DNA from 2 places in the Streptomyces sp. CA-278952 genome. Region 1 is predicted to be linked to the other one. Evidence: riboswitches for the same ligand, from Rfam matches in the RefSeq annotation. Region 1 holds a riboswitch; the other holds the start of a gene.
What was found. A riboswitch is a leader RNA that binds a small molecule or an ion and turns the genes downstream of it on or off. The one in region 1 is predicted to bind cyclic di-AMP.
Positions count from the first base shown of each region.

Region 2: another riboswitch for cyclic di-AMP. It lies ahead of N7925_RS12910 (C40 family peptidase); the one in region 1 lies ahead of N7925_RS01425 (transglycosylase SLT domain-containing protein).

Region 1 is NZ_CP112880.1:363,805-370,732, forward strand. It holds gene N7925_RS01415 (carboxymuconolactone decarboxylase family protein) at 1-457, shown strand, start outside; gene N7925_RS01420 (GMC oxidoreductase) at 546-2,189, opposite strand; gene N7925_RS01425 (transglycosylase SLT domain-containing protein) at 2,336-3,178, opposite strand; cyclic di-AMP (ydaO/yuaA leader) riboswitch at 3,182-3,340, opposite strand; gene N7925_RS01430 (FAD-dependent oxidoreductase) at 3,824-5,215, shown strand; gene N7925_RS01435 (SpoIIE family protein phosphatase) at 5,293-6,928, opposite strand, start outside.
Region 2 is NZ_CP112880.1:2,960,588-2,967,515, reverse strand. It holds gene N7925_RS12925 (GNAT family N-acetyltransferase) at 1-484, opposite strand, end outside; partial or broken gene N7925_RS12920 (C40 family peptidase) at 527-748, opposite strand; gene N7925_RS12915 (hypothetical protein) at 901-1,254, shown strand; gene N7925_RS12910 (C40 family peptidase) at 1,298-2,500, opposite strand; cyclic di-AMP (ydaO/yuaA leader) riboswitch at 2,499-2,666, opposite strand; gene pcrA (DNA helicase PcrA) at 2,936-5,377, shown strand; gene N7925_RS12900 (M23 family metallopeptidase) at 5,469-6,928, opposite strand, start outside.

The DNA of each region.
Region 1 (6,928 bases):
GGAGCCCATCGGTTATGTGTGGGGAGAGATGGTCCCCGGCATCGGCATGGCCGCCGCCGCCTTCTCGATGTCCGTGTACGAGCACACGACCCTGGGGCTGCGGGAGTTCGAGGCGGCCAGGCTGCGGGTCGCGCAGATCAACGGGTGCCTGTTCTGCCTGGACTGGCGGACCGAGCGGGACGGGGCGAAGGTCGAGGAGGAGTTCGCCGGGGCGGTGACCGAGTGGCGTACGACCGGCGCCTTCGACGAGCGCACCCGGCTGGCGGCGGAGTACGCCGAGCGGTACACGCTCGACCACCACGGCCTGGACGACGCCTTCTGGAAGCGGATGACCGCGCACTACAGCCAGGCGGAGATCGTGGAACTGACGATGAGCATCGGCTCGTGGCTGGCGTTCGGGCGGCTCAACCATGTGCTGGGGATCGACGCGGTGTGCGTTCTGCCCGGTCACGGGTGAGCGCGGGCGCCTCCTGACGGAGTCCGGGGCCGCCGGGTTGGCACTCCCGGCCCCGGGCTCTTCGTCGGCCCCCGCATCCTGTGGGCGCCTACAGGTCGGTCGCGATGATCCGTTCGATGTTGCGCTCGGCGAGCGCGGTGATGGTGACGAACGGGTTCACGCTGGTGTTGCCGGGGATCAGTGCGCCGTCGATGACGTACAGGCCCGGGTAGCCGTGCAGCCGGCCGTAGTTGTCGGTGGCCTTGTCCAGGACCGCGCCGCCCAGCGGGTGGTAGGTGAGGTGGTCGCCCCAGATCTTGTGGACGCCGAAGAGGTCCGTGCGGTAGATCGTCCCCTCCTTCTGGTTGATCCTGTCGAAGATGGTCTTCGCGGCGTCGATGGACGGCTGCTTCCACGCCGTCTGCCAGTCCAGCTCGGCTTTCCCCGCCGCCGCGTTCCAGGTGAACCGGGCCCGGTGCGGGTTCTTGGTGATGGAGAGGTAGAACGAGGCCCACGTCTCGATCCCGGTGGGCAGCGGCGCGACTTCGGCGAACGCCCCGCCGGCGTCCCAGTTGTCGATGCCGCCGGTGGGGATGGACGACTGCACCTTCCCCGTCGGGTCCCAGAGGTGGTTGGCCCGGCCGCACATGACGTTGCCGTTGTCGCCCCAGCCCTTGCCGACCTCGTCGTTGAGGAGGGGCAGCGCGCCGGTGGCCTTGAGGCCGACGAGCAGCTTGCTGGTGCCCACGCTGCCCGCGGCGAAGAACACCTTGTCCGCCGTGACGGTCTTGGTGGCGGTCGTCCGGCCGGCGGTGTCCAGCTGGTCGATGAGCACCGTGTAGCCGCCGCCCGGGGCCGGGGTGACCGTCGTGACCCGGTGGAGCGGGGAGATGGTGACCCGGCCGGTGGCCCTGATCCGGTCGATGTAGGTCTTCTGGAGCGATTTCTTGCCGTAGTTGTTGCCGTAGAGGATCTCGGCGTCCAGAGCCGACCTGGGGACGGCCCCGGCCGCCTCCTGCTTCATGTAGTCCCAGTCGTAGACGGCGGGAACGAAGAGGAACGGGAAGCCCGAGCGCTGGGCGTGTTTCCGGCCGACCCGGGCGTACTGGTAGCAGTCGACGCTGTCGAACCAGGCGGGATCGATGGTGGTGACGCCCAGTGAGCTGTTGGCGCGCGGGTAGTAGGTGCTGTACATCTCCTCGGCGTTCACCGTGGGGAGGATCGCGCCGAAGTTCTCCCGGCGTGGGGTGACGGCCATACCACCGTTGACCAGCGACCCGCCGCCTACGCCACGGCCCTGGTAGACGGTGATGCCGGCGAACTCCTCGGCGTCCAGGATGCCCGTGTAGCGGTTGACCTGTCTGTCGATGGGGAAGCCGAGGAAGTTGCTCAGCGGCTGCTTGGTCCGGGTCCGCAGCCAGAAGGAGCGGTCGTCCGGCCTGGTGGTGTTGGCGAAGATCTTTCCGTCCGCGCCCGGCGTGTCCCAGGCCATGCCCATCTCGACCATATGGACGTCGACGCCGGCCCGGGCGAGGCGGAGGGCGGCCACGGAGCCGCCGTATCCGGTACCGACGACCAGCACCGGCACCCGGGCTCCGGAGCCGATCGGCGCTGATGCCGCCCGGGCGCCGGCCCACGCCGGTGCGGTGTGTCCGGCTATCGCCGCTCCCCCCAGAAGAGAACCTGTTCCAGTGATGAATCTTCGACGCGAGACACCCTTGGCCTCGCCGTCCCGCATGGCTGCGTCGCCCATGTGACACACCTCACTCTCGATAGAGTGCAACAGGTTCTACTGTCGATCGCGTGGTAAGTCACTAGAAACTTGGAGGTAACTTCCCGGTACGCCCGAGGGGCCCCGGACCATGAGGTCCGGGGCCCCTCGGGCGTGGGCACGGAGGATCAGTAGGCGCCGAAGACGTTGTCGATCGAGCCGTACCGGTCCGCCGCGTAGTTGCACGCGGCCGTGATGTTGGCGACCGGGTCGTAGCTGTCGGTCGAGGTGCCGGGCACGTGGTAGGCCTGGAAGGTCGGGTCGATGACCTGGAGCAGCCCCTTGGACGGGGTGCCCTTGACCGCGTTGGAGTCCCAGTTGTTGATCGCGGCCGGGTTGCCCGAGGACTCGCGCATGATGTTGCGGTGGATGCCCTCGTAGGTGCCGGGGATGCCCTGCTCGGCCATGACCGCCAGCGACTCCTTGATCCAGCCGTCGAGGTCGTTCGTGTACGTGACGGCCTTCTCGGCGGCCGGCGCGGCCTTTGCCACGGGAGCGGCGTTGACGCGCTCCGAACGGTCGGCACGGTCCGCCTCGGCACCGCGCGCGGTGGACGGGGAAGCCTGGGCGGCCTTGTCCGACTTACCGCCCGAAGGGGCCTCGGTCTTGGATCCGAGGGTCAGCTTGATTCCGGGGTGAATGAGATCGGGATTCTCTCCGATGATCTTCCGGTTGCCTTCGTACAGCTTCTCCCAGCCGCCGCTGACGGAATATTCGCGGGCGATCTTGGAAAGCGTTTCACCGGCCGCCACGGAATGCTGGGCGGGCGCGGCCTGTACGGCGGAATGCGCCTGGGCCACCGAGGCGGGCGCCACGGCCTGCTGCGGAGCCGTGGCGGGCGCGGGGGCCGCGAAGGCACTGGTGGCACCGATCACCGGGAGGGCGAGGACGGCTCCACCGGCGGTCACGGCGGCGAGGCCGCGGCGCAGCGAGATGGACTGGGGACGACGGTGCTTACCCTGTGCGGGCATGGGGGATTTCCTCTCCGGCGCCTACGAGGTGAGCTGTCGGGTTCAGACGGGAGATGTCTGGCCGCACGCTCGTGCGGCTTCACCCCAAGCCGTTCCGGTTACGGATCGGCGACTTACCTGGGTCCCCCGCTCCTGCCGTACGTGAGTGGGTTTCGGATTCCCGGACGGCGGCAGGATTCGGCGTTCCATCCGGATTGACGGTGACCGTAGGCGAGAAACGTCGAACAGAACAAGCCCCACATTCCGGATTCCCTTTTTCGCGGAAGATCGAAAGGCGGAATCGCCGGATCGGATCATTCCGTCACGCCGTCAACTTTCGTCGCACGGAAGGGAACCGATGCTTCCGCTTCCACGTCGGCCCCTTCGGACGTGACGCTCACCACTCCCTCGCGGCGGTGGCGAAAACAAGCTCAAGCAAATGCCCCAGCAGCCCCAATAGGCCCCTTATCGAGCAGAATTCCCAAAAGAAACAAAACACCCATACCGGCACAATAAAACGGGCCAATCGGACACTCTAGGCAGGGCCGGCCGAAGGGCCCGCGGGGCGATCGCTTACGGTGTGCGGTGGAGACTAGTAAGCCAACCCTTACCTCCGACGTACGCTGTACCTGCCCGCGTTCGCCCGCCCCGAAGGATCACCACGCCATGACACGCCCCGTCCGCGTCGCCATTGTCGGAGCCGGCCCCGCCGGTATCTACGCTGCGGACGCGCTGCTCAAATCCGAGGTCTGCCAGGACCCGGGGGTCTCCATCGACCTCTTCGAGCGCATGCCCGCGCCCTTCGGCCTCATCCGTTACGGCGTGGCCCCCGACCACCCGCGGATCAAGGGAATCGTCAAGGCCCTGCACCAGGTGCTGGACAAGCCCCAGATCCGGCTCTTCGGCAACGTCAGCTACCCGCACGACATCGGCCTGGACGACCTGCGGTCGTTCTACGACGCGGTGATCTTCTCCACCGGCGCCGAGGCCGACCGGGCGCTCGACGTCCCCGGCATCCAGCTGGACGGCTCCTACGGCGCGGCCGAGTTCGTCTCCTGGTACGACGGGCACCCCGAGGTCCCCCGCACCTGGCCGCTCACCGCGGAGAAGGTCGCCGTGCTCGGCGTCGGGAACGTGGCCCTGGACGTGGCCCGCGTCCTGGCCAAGACGGCGGACGAGCTGCTGCCCACCGAGATCCCGGACAACGTGTACCAGGGCCTCAAGGAGAACAAGGCGCTGGAGGTGCACGTGTTCGGGCGGCGTGGCCCCGCACAGGCCAAGTTCAGCCCGATGGAGCTGCGGGAGCTGGACCACTCCCCCAACATCGAGGTCATCGTCAACCCCGAGGACATCGAGTACGACGAGGGCTCCATCGCGACCCGCCGGGAGAACAAGCAGGTCAACATGGTCGCGCAGACCCTGGAGAACTGGGCGATCCGCGATGTCGGCGACCGCCCGCACAAGCTCTTCCTGCACTTCTTCGAGTCCCCGGTCGAGATCCTCGGCGAGGACGGCAAGGTCGTGGCGCTGCGCACCGAGCGCACCGAACTGGACGGCACCGGCAACGTCCGGGGCACCGGTCGGTTCACGGACTGGGACATGCAGAGCGTCTACCGTGCCGTCGGCTACTACTCGGAGGAGCTGCCCAAGCTCCCCTTCGACGTGGCCTCCGGCACCGTGCCGCACGAGGCGGGACGCGTCATCGCCGGCGACGAGCCCATGGCCTCGGTCTACGTCACGGGCTGGATCAAGCGCGGTCCGATCGGTCTGATCGGACACACCAAGGGCGACGCGAACGAGACGGTCGCCTGCGTCCTGGAGGACCGGGCAGCCGGTCGGCTGCCGGAGCCGGCCACGCCCGCTCCGGAGGCCGTCGAGGCCTTCCTGGAGGACCGCGGCGTCCGCTACACGACCTGGGAGGGGTGGCACAAGCTGGACGCCCACGAGCAGGCGCTGGGCGCGGTCCAGGGCCGTGAGCGGATCAAGGTCGTGGAGCGCGAGGGCATGCTGGAGGCCTCTGGCGCCTTCGCGCCGGCAGAGCCGCCGGCCGACGCCTGACCAACGCTTGATCGACGCCTGAGCGCGCTTGAGCCGCAGGCGCTTGACCCGCAGGCGCCTGACCGGCAGGACGTCTCTCAGGAGGCCGGATCCGGAGCGCCCGCCGTGCGCCCCGGATCCGGCCTCCTGAACGTGCGCCAGAGGTCCGGCCCGGGCGCCCGGTCCTGACGGGGCCGCCGGACCTCCGGGGTCCCGGCCCACCGGGCGGCGAGCAGGATCGCGATGTCGTCGGGGCGGTCGGTGGCCGCCCTGGCCTCTCCGATGACCTGGTCGGCCGTCTCGGCCAGGGGGACCGCACCGATGCGTTCGACGGTGGCGCGCAGCCGCTCGATCCCCTCGTCGATGTCCGTCCCGGGGCGCTCGATCAGCCCGTCCGTGAACAGGGCGAGCATCGCGCCCGGTTCGAGGCGCATCTCCGTGACCGGGTAGGCCGCCTGCCCGTCGATCCCGAGCACGATGCCGCCGGGCAGGTCCAGCACTTCCGTCCGGCCGTCCGGCCGCCGCAGCACCGGCTGCGGGTGGCCCGCCCGTACGGCGCGGGCCACTCCGGTCACCGGGTCCAGCGCGATGTAGCAGCAGCTCGCGAACTGGCCCGGGTCGAGGTCGATGAGCAGCCGGTTCGTCCCGCTCATCACCTCCCGGGGATCGTGGTTGCTCAGCGCAAACGCCCTTACCGCACTGCGCAGTTGCCCCATGGTCGCGGCGGCGGAGACACCGTGGCCCTGTACGTCGCCGATGATCAGGGCGAGTTCGTGGCCGGTCTCGATGACGTCGTACCAGTCGCCGCCCACGTCCATCCCCTGGGTGCCGGAGAGGTAGCGTCCCAGGGTGTCCACCCCGTCCACCTCGGGCAGCCGGTGCGGCAGCAGGGCGTTCTGGAGTCCGCGGGCGAGGGCCGACTCGCTGTCGTAGCGCTGGGCGCGCTTCAGGGCCTGGGCGATGAGTCCGGCCAGTGCCGTCAGGACCGTACGTTCCTCCGGGCTGAAGCCGCGGGGGCGGTCGAACCCGAGGATGCAGGAGCCGACGGGCCGCCCCGAGGCGATCAGCGGCAGGAACGCGCGGGCCCCGACGTCCGCGTCGATCGGGATGCCCGGATAGGCCTCGGTCAAGCGCTGCATGGACTCGAAGAACATCGGGCGGCCCGTGGTCAGGGTCTCCACCCCGGGAATGCTGACGTCGAGCTCGACCCCTTCGAAACGGTCGAGGAAACCCTTCGGGAACCCCGTCTCGAAGGCCAGATGGAGATGGCCCTCGTCCAGCAGATAGATAGCGAGCCGGCGGCCGCCGAACGCGGGCAGCAGCTCCTCCGTGACCACCTCGGAGACCTGACGTGCCGTGACCGCCTCGGTCAGCGCGATGGCGAGGGCCACCGGCCGGTACAGCGCCGAGGAGCGGTCGGCGGTCGAGCCGATGCCCAGGCCCGGCGCGGTGACCGAGCCCGGGGCGTAGTCCGGCCGGTCGGTCTCCTGGAGGACGACGCTCACCCCGTCGTGGCCCGGGTACAGGGACACCGACAGCCAGCGCGAGGGCGGGCGGCGGGCGAGGAAGTGGACGGGCTCGTCGGCCATGAGGGCGGCCCGGTAGTGGTCCTCGTAGGCCTCGTGCCCGAACCACGGCAGGGCCTGCCACACGACGTGGCCCACGAGCTCCTCCCGGGAGTGGCCGAGCAGCTCCTCGGCGAGGCCGTTCGCGTAGGTGATCCGGCCCAGCCGG
Region 2 (6,928 bases), 2.6 Mb from region 1:
CCCCGTCGCCGGCGGCCGCCGCGCGCAGCCAGTCGGTCATTCCCGGCTCGGGCTCGCCCTCTCCGCCGAAGCCGTGGTGCTGGACGCGGGCGGCCTCGGTGAACTCCGCCTCGGTGACCGGTGTGCCGATGCGGAGACCGTCGACCGGCTTCGTCGGCCGGAGCTCCTCGCGGCCGCAGGCGAGCACCGGGGCGCGGTTCTCCACGGTGAAACCGGCGGCCAGCAGGGCGGGTTCGACGGCCGGGGCCCAGGCGGGCAGGAACTCCAGGCGCGGAAGCCGTTCGTGCTTCCCGAACGCGTCGACCAGGGCCGCCACCTCGTCCGCCGTGGGTTCCGCGTCCCGGTCGGGAATGGCGTAGTTGGCGTACTTCAGTTCCCAGCCCGGGTTGTGCCGGACGGTGAACGGGCCCACCCGGTAGTGGTCCGGGGAGCGCAGCGCGAGCGCCCGGGCGTAGTCCTGGACGGCGTTTGCCATCGACGTCATACGGGAGTTCCTTCGGCCGGGGATCGGGACCTGCGCGGCGGACTATGCCACCCGGGCCGCTCCGGCGAAAGGCATCTGATCGACGAGCGCGATGCGGACCGGCGCTCCGGGGCGCGGGGCGTGGATCATCTGGCCGCCGCCGGTGCAGAGGCCGACATGGCGGATCCCGGAGGAGAAGAACACCAGTTCACCGGGGGCCGGTTCGGAGCGGGGGACCCGGGCTCCGGCGTTGATCTGGATGTAGGTGGTGCGCGGCAGGCTCACGGCGGGCGTCGGCCGGTTCGGTGCGGATCGCGGTGCGGATCGCGGTGCGGTGTTCGCGCAGCTCGGCGCGGCGAGTGGCGAGTCGGGAAGCGCACAAGAAAGGTTGGCCTCACTGAAAGGTAAATCCTTGGCCCTGGCTAGGCTCCGGAGACATGGACGTACTCATCAATGTCTTCGTCGCCCTGCACATCATCGGCATCGCCTCCCTGCTGGGCGGCTTCCTGACGCAGATGAAGGCCATGGGAGCGGGCACCGCCCGCTTCATCCCCGCCATGCTGCACGGCGCGCTGACCATGCTCGTCACCGGCATCGCCCTGGTCGGGCTCGCTCAGGCCGACGACCAGACCGTGAACAACGTCAAGATCGGCATCAAGCTCGCCCTGCTGGTCGTGATCCTCGCCCTCGTCTACGTCAAGCGGGACGACGAGACGGTGGACAAGGGCGCGTTCGCCGCGGTCGGCGGACTGACGGCCGCCAACATCTTCATCGCCACGGTCTGGACCTGAGCCTCCCCGGGGGCGGCCGCCGGAGGGCCGCCCCCGGCGCGCGTCACGCCGGCCGCACGCTTCCGTAGATCGGCATGGAGTAGATCGACTCCTCGCGCACGTTCGCACCCGGCTTCGGGGCGTGGATCATCATCCCGTCGCCCTTGTAGATGCCGACGTGGCTGATGTCGTCGTAGAAGAAGACCAGGTCTCCGGGGATCAGATCGGAGGTGGCGACCCGCGTCCCGACCTCCACCTGGTCCCAGGTCGTCCGGGGCAGGGTCACGCCCGCCTCCCGCCACGCCGCCTGCGTCAGCCCCGAGCAGTCGTAACTGGAGGGGCCCGACGCGCCCCACACGTACGGCTTGCCGATCTGGGCGCGGGCGAAGGCCAGGACCTTCTCCGCCTTGGCGGCGTAACCGCTGTCCGTACCGGTGCCGGTGCCGGAGCCCGGATCCGTTCCCGTACCGGAACCGGAACCGGAACCGGAACCGGAGCCCGTGCCCGAACCGCCGCCGGACTCCTTCGCCGCCTCCTCGCGGGCCTTCTCCTTCGCCTCGGCGGCCTGCCGGGCGGCCAGCTTCGCCGCCTTCTCCTTCGCCTCGGCCTCCTGTCTGCGCTCCAGCTCCGCCAGCCGCGCCTTCTCCTCGGCGGTCAGCCTCGACAGCAGGTTCCGGGCCTCGGTGAGCTTGGTCTGCACGTCCTTCTTGCTGGAGGCGAGCGTGGCCTGCGTCTCGGTGAGGGTCTCCAGGCTCTTCACCGCCTCCGCGCGCTTCTTCGCCGCCGAGGCCTGCTGCGTACGGACCTCGGTGACGGCCTTCTGCTGCCGCTCCGTCGCCCGGTCCATCAGCCGGCTCTGGTCGAAGTACCCCTGCGGGTTCTCCGCCAGGAAGAACGTCGCCGCGGGCGCGATGCCCCCGTTGCGGTACTGGGCCGCCGCGTAGGAGCCCAGCGCCCGGCGCGCCTCGTTGATCTTCTCGGCCCGCTTCGCCACGTCGGAGAGCAGCGTGTCGACCTTCGTCTGCTGGGACGCGGAGGCGGCCTTGGCCCGGTTGTACTCCTGGGTCGCGGTGCCCGCCTGCCGGTACAGGGCGTCGACCTTCTTCTGTACTTCCTCGACGGCGGGCTTCGGCTCGGTGGGCGCGGCCGTGGCGCTCTGCGTGGAGAGCAGCGTCACGGAGGCCAGCGCGGCCGTCGTCAGCCCGACGGCGGGGGTGGTGGTGCGCACCTTCGTGCGCGGCTTGCGATGCGATGCCAAGACCGGCATCTCCTTCCGTGGACCGCCTACCGGGTTAGCTGTCGGGTTCGGACGGAACGGAAGGCTGTCCTACGGTCCCGGATGCGAGGGCACGGACCGATTCACCCCGGTGTCGCGTGTGGGTCCCCGGTTCCGAACCGCCAGGGCGGCAGGACGGATTCGGCAGAGGCGCCCGTTGGGCGTGGTTCGCCTCAGGGAGGTACGGGCCACCTGACCGAGCACGCTAGCCAACCGGCCCCGCCGCTGGGAAGGACGATGAGCGATATGCCCGATACATTTTCGTGACCTTTCCCGATCAGGGGCCGGGCACCCCCTCCGACCGGGCACTCCTTCACGGAACGTCGACGTCCGGTCTCCGTGCGTACGGGGGACGGCGTGGTGCGAGCGGCTGCTTTCCGGCTTCGGCGGAACGTTGTCAGTCCGGCCGCCTAGACTCGGGAGGCGATGAGCAGCCTCTTTGACGACAGTTTCCTGACCGGCCTCCAGTCCGCGGAGGACGGCCCCCCGCCGCCTCCCGAGGACCACGCGCCCGAAGCGGTGCCGGAGGGACTCTTCGGAGGCGTCTACGACGCGCCCCCGCCGCCCCGGGACGGGTATTACCGGGACGGTCACGCGCGCCCGGTGATCGACTCCGCCGCGCTGCTCGACGGGCTGAACACCGAGCAGCGCGCCGCCGTCGTGCACGCCGGGTCCCCGCTGCTCATCGTCGCCGGGGCCGGCTCCGGCAAGACCCGGGTTCTCACCCACCGCATCGCCCACCTGCTGGCCGAGCGCGGGACGCACCCCGGGCAGATCCTCGCGATCACCTTCACCAACAAGGCCGCGGGCGAGATGAAGGAGCGCGTCGAGCAGCTCGTCGGCCCCCGCGCCAACGCCATGTGGGTCATGACCTTCCACAGCGCGTGCGTCCGCATCCTGCGCCGCGAGTCGAAGAAGCTCGGCTTCACCTCGTCGTTCTCGATCTACGACGCCGCCGACTCCAAGCGGCTGATGGCCCTGGTCTGCCGCGACCTCGACCTGGACCCGAAGCAGTTTCCGCCGAAGTCCTTCACCGCCAAGGTCTCCAACCTCAAGAACGAGCTCATCGACGAGGAGACCTTCGCCGGACAGGCGGCGGACGGTTTCGAGAAGACCCTGGCCCAGGCGTACGCGCTCTACCAGGCCCGCCTGCGCGAGGCCAACGCCCTGGACTTCGACGACATCATCATGACGACGGTCCACCTGCTCCAGGCCTTCCCGGACGTCGCCGAGCACTACCGCCGCCGCTTCCGCCACGTCCTCGTCGACGAGTACCAGGACACCAACCACGCCCAGTACACGCTGGTAAGGGAGCTGGTCGGCCCGGCCGGGGAGGCCGACGCACCCGCCGAGCTGTGCGTGGTGGGCGACGCGGACCAGTCGATCTACGCCTTCCGGGGCGCGACCATCCGCAACATCCTCCAGTTCGAGGAGGACTACCCGAGCGCGACGACGATCCTGCTGGAGCAGAACTACCGCTCCACGCAGACGATCCTCTCCGCCGCCAACGCCGTCATCGAGCGCAACGAGAGCCGCCGCCCCAAGAACCTCTGGACCAACGCCGGCAGCGGCGCCCGCATCACCGGCTACGTCGCCGACACCGAGCACGACGAGGCGCAGTTCGTCGCCGACGAGATCGACCGGCTCACCGACGCGGGCGACGCCAAGGCGGGCGACGTCGCCGTCTTCTACCGGACCAACGCCCAGTCCCGTGTCTTCGAAGAGATCTTCATCCGCGTCGGCCTGCCCTACAAGGTCGTCGGCGGTGTGCGCTTCTACGAGCGCAAGGAGGTCCGGGACGTCCTGGCCTACCTCCGGGTCCTGGCCAACCCCGAGGACACCGTCCCGCTGCGCCGCATCCTCAACGTCCCCAAGCGCGGCATCGGCGACCGCGCCGAAGCCATGATCGACGCCCTGTCGATGCGCGAGAAGATCTCCTTCCCGCAGGCACTGCGCCGCGTCGACGAGGCGTACGGCATGGCCGCCCGCTCGTCCAACGCCGTCAAGCGCTTCAACACGCTGATGGAGGAGCTGCGCACGATCGTCGAGTCCGGCGCGGGGCCCGCAGTCGTGCTGGAAGCGGTCCTGGAGCGTACGGGCTATCTCGCCGAGCTCCAGGCCTCCACCGACCCGCAGGACGAGACCCGCGTCGAGAACCTCCAGGAACTCGCCGCCGTCGCCCTCGAATTCGAGCAGGAGCGCGGCGACGAGGAAGGCGCGGGCACGCTCGCGGAGTTCCTGGAGAAGGTCGCGCTCGTCGCCGACTCCGACCAGATCCCCGACGAGGACGAGGACGGCTCCGGCGTCATCACGCTGATGACCCTGCACACGGCGAAGGGCCTGGAGTTCCCGGTCGTCTTCCTCACCGGCATGGAGGACGGCGTCTTCCCGCACATGCGGGCCCTCGGCCAGACCAAGGAGCTGGAGGAGGAGCGCCGTCTCGCGTATGTCGGCATCACCCGCGCCCGCGAACGGCTCTACCTGACCCGGGCCGCGATGCGCAGCGCCTGGGGCCAGCCCTCGTACAACCCGCCCTCGCGGTTCCTGGAGGAGATCCCGGAAGCGCACCTGGACTGGCGGCGCAAGGGCCCGATGGCCGCCCCCGCCGGGCCCACCTCCGGCATCACGTCCTCGCTGTCCTCCTCCCGTTCCCGCTCGGGCCCTTCGGGTTTCGCGACCCGGCGTGGCGGCGCGGAGAAGCCGACGGTCACCCTGGTGGCCGGGGACCGGGTCACGCACGACCAGTTCGGGCTCGGCACGGTGACGGCCGTCGAGGGTTTCGGCGACCAGGCCAAGGCGACGGTCGACTTCGGCGACGAACGCCCGAAGAAGCTGCTGCTGCGGTACGCGCCGGTCGAGAAGCTGTAGAGGGGCGGGCCAGGGCCGGACATACGGAAGCGGGAGCGAGGGGCCTTGGCCCTCGCTCCCGCTTCCGCATGTCCGTTCTCGTGATGCCGTCTCAGCTCGGGTCGACGCCCTTGCTGCGCAGCCACGCCAGCGGGTCGATCGCCGAGCCGCCGCCGGGCCGGACCTCGAAGTGCAGGTGCGGCCCGGTGGAGTTGCCCGAGTTCCCCGAGTACGCGATGACGTCGCCGGCCTTCACCGGGCCGGAGCGGATCTTGGTGCTGCTGAGGTGGCAGTACCAGGTCTCGGTGCCGTCGGCGGCGGTCACGATCGCCATGACCCCGTAGGCGCTGTTCAGCTGGGTGCGCACGGTGCCGTCGGTCGCGGCCATCACCGGAGTGCCGTACGAGACGGGGAAGTCGATGCCCGTGTGCACGGACATCCAGTTGACGCCCGCCTGGCCGTAGTAGGCGCTGAGCCCGTGCTGCTTGACCGGCAGGACGAACTTGGGTCGCAGCGCCTCGCGGCGTGCGGCCTCGTCCGCGCGCTTCTTCTTCTCCGCCGCCTGCCGCTCCCGCAGGTCGATGCGTTCCTGGGTGCGGCTCGCGCGCTCACGGAAGTCGTCGCTGCCCTCGGAGAGCTGCTCCAGCTGGCTGTCCAGCCGGTTGTTCGCGGCGACCGGCTTGACGGTGCTGGGGTCGGCCACCGCCAGCGAGGTGGTCGTCTCCTCCGGCTTCTCCTCGCCGCCGGGCATCCCGCCGACCGAGGCGGCGGCGATGCCCGCGACGCTCATCACGCAGGCGGAGGGCACCGCGACGGTCAGCAGTGCGGAACGCTTGGCAGGGGTGCGCCGACGGGCCCGGTTGCGGGGGGCGGGGGGACGGACGGCGGTGCGGTTCACGGAGTGCGGGGCGGGGGAGTAGTCCCCGGCTCCCGGGTCCCCGGCTCCCGGCTCCGGCGCGGCGTCCGGTGCGAGGGCGGCGAATTCGGCGGTGGAGTGGTGGCCGGTCTCCGGCTCCTCGGCCGTACCGTCCCGTTCGGCCGCCGCCCCGGGCGCCGTCGCGTCGGCCGACTGCTGTTCGTACAGCGGGTGCGACGTCTGTTCGGGTTCGTACGCGGTGTCCCCGGGCGTGGCGCCGGAGTTCCACGCGGTCGCGTCGTAGGCGCCCGTGTCGTACGTACCCGTGCCGTAGGACACACTGCCGTAAGCGCCGGTTTCGTAGGCGCCGATGTCGTACGAACCGGTGTCATGCGCACCCGTGTCGTGCGTACCCGTGCCCTGCGCACCGGTGTCATAGGGGCCCGCGTCGAACGTGCCGGTGGTGAAGGCGGTGGTGGCGTACGTCCCGGTGTCGGCGGCGACGGCCGTCGTCCCGTACGCGCCGGTCGGGTACGACCCGGTCTCGTAGGCGTCAGCGCCGTGGACTCCGTGGACGCCGTCGGCTCCGTACGCGGTACCGGTCGGGTACGTACCGGTGTCGTAGGCGTCCGTCCCGTAGGCCCCGGCGCCGTACGCCTCCGTGGCGTACGCGGTGTCCGTGTCGTACGGGGCGCCGGGGAAGCCGGTGGTGGGGA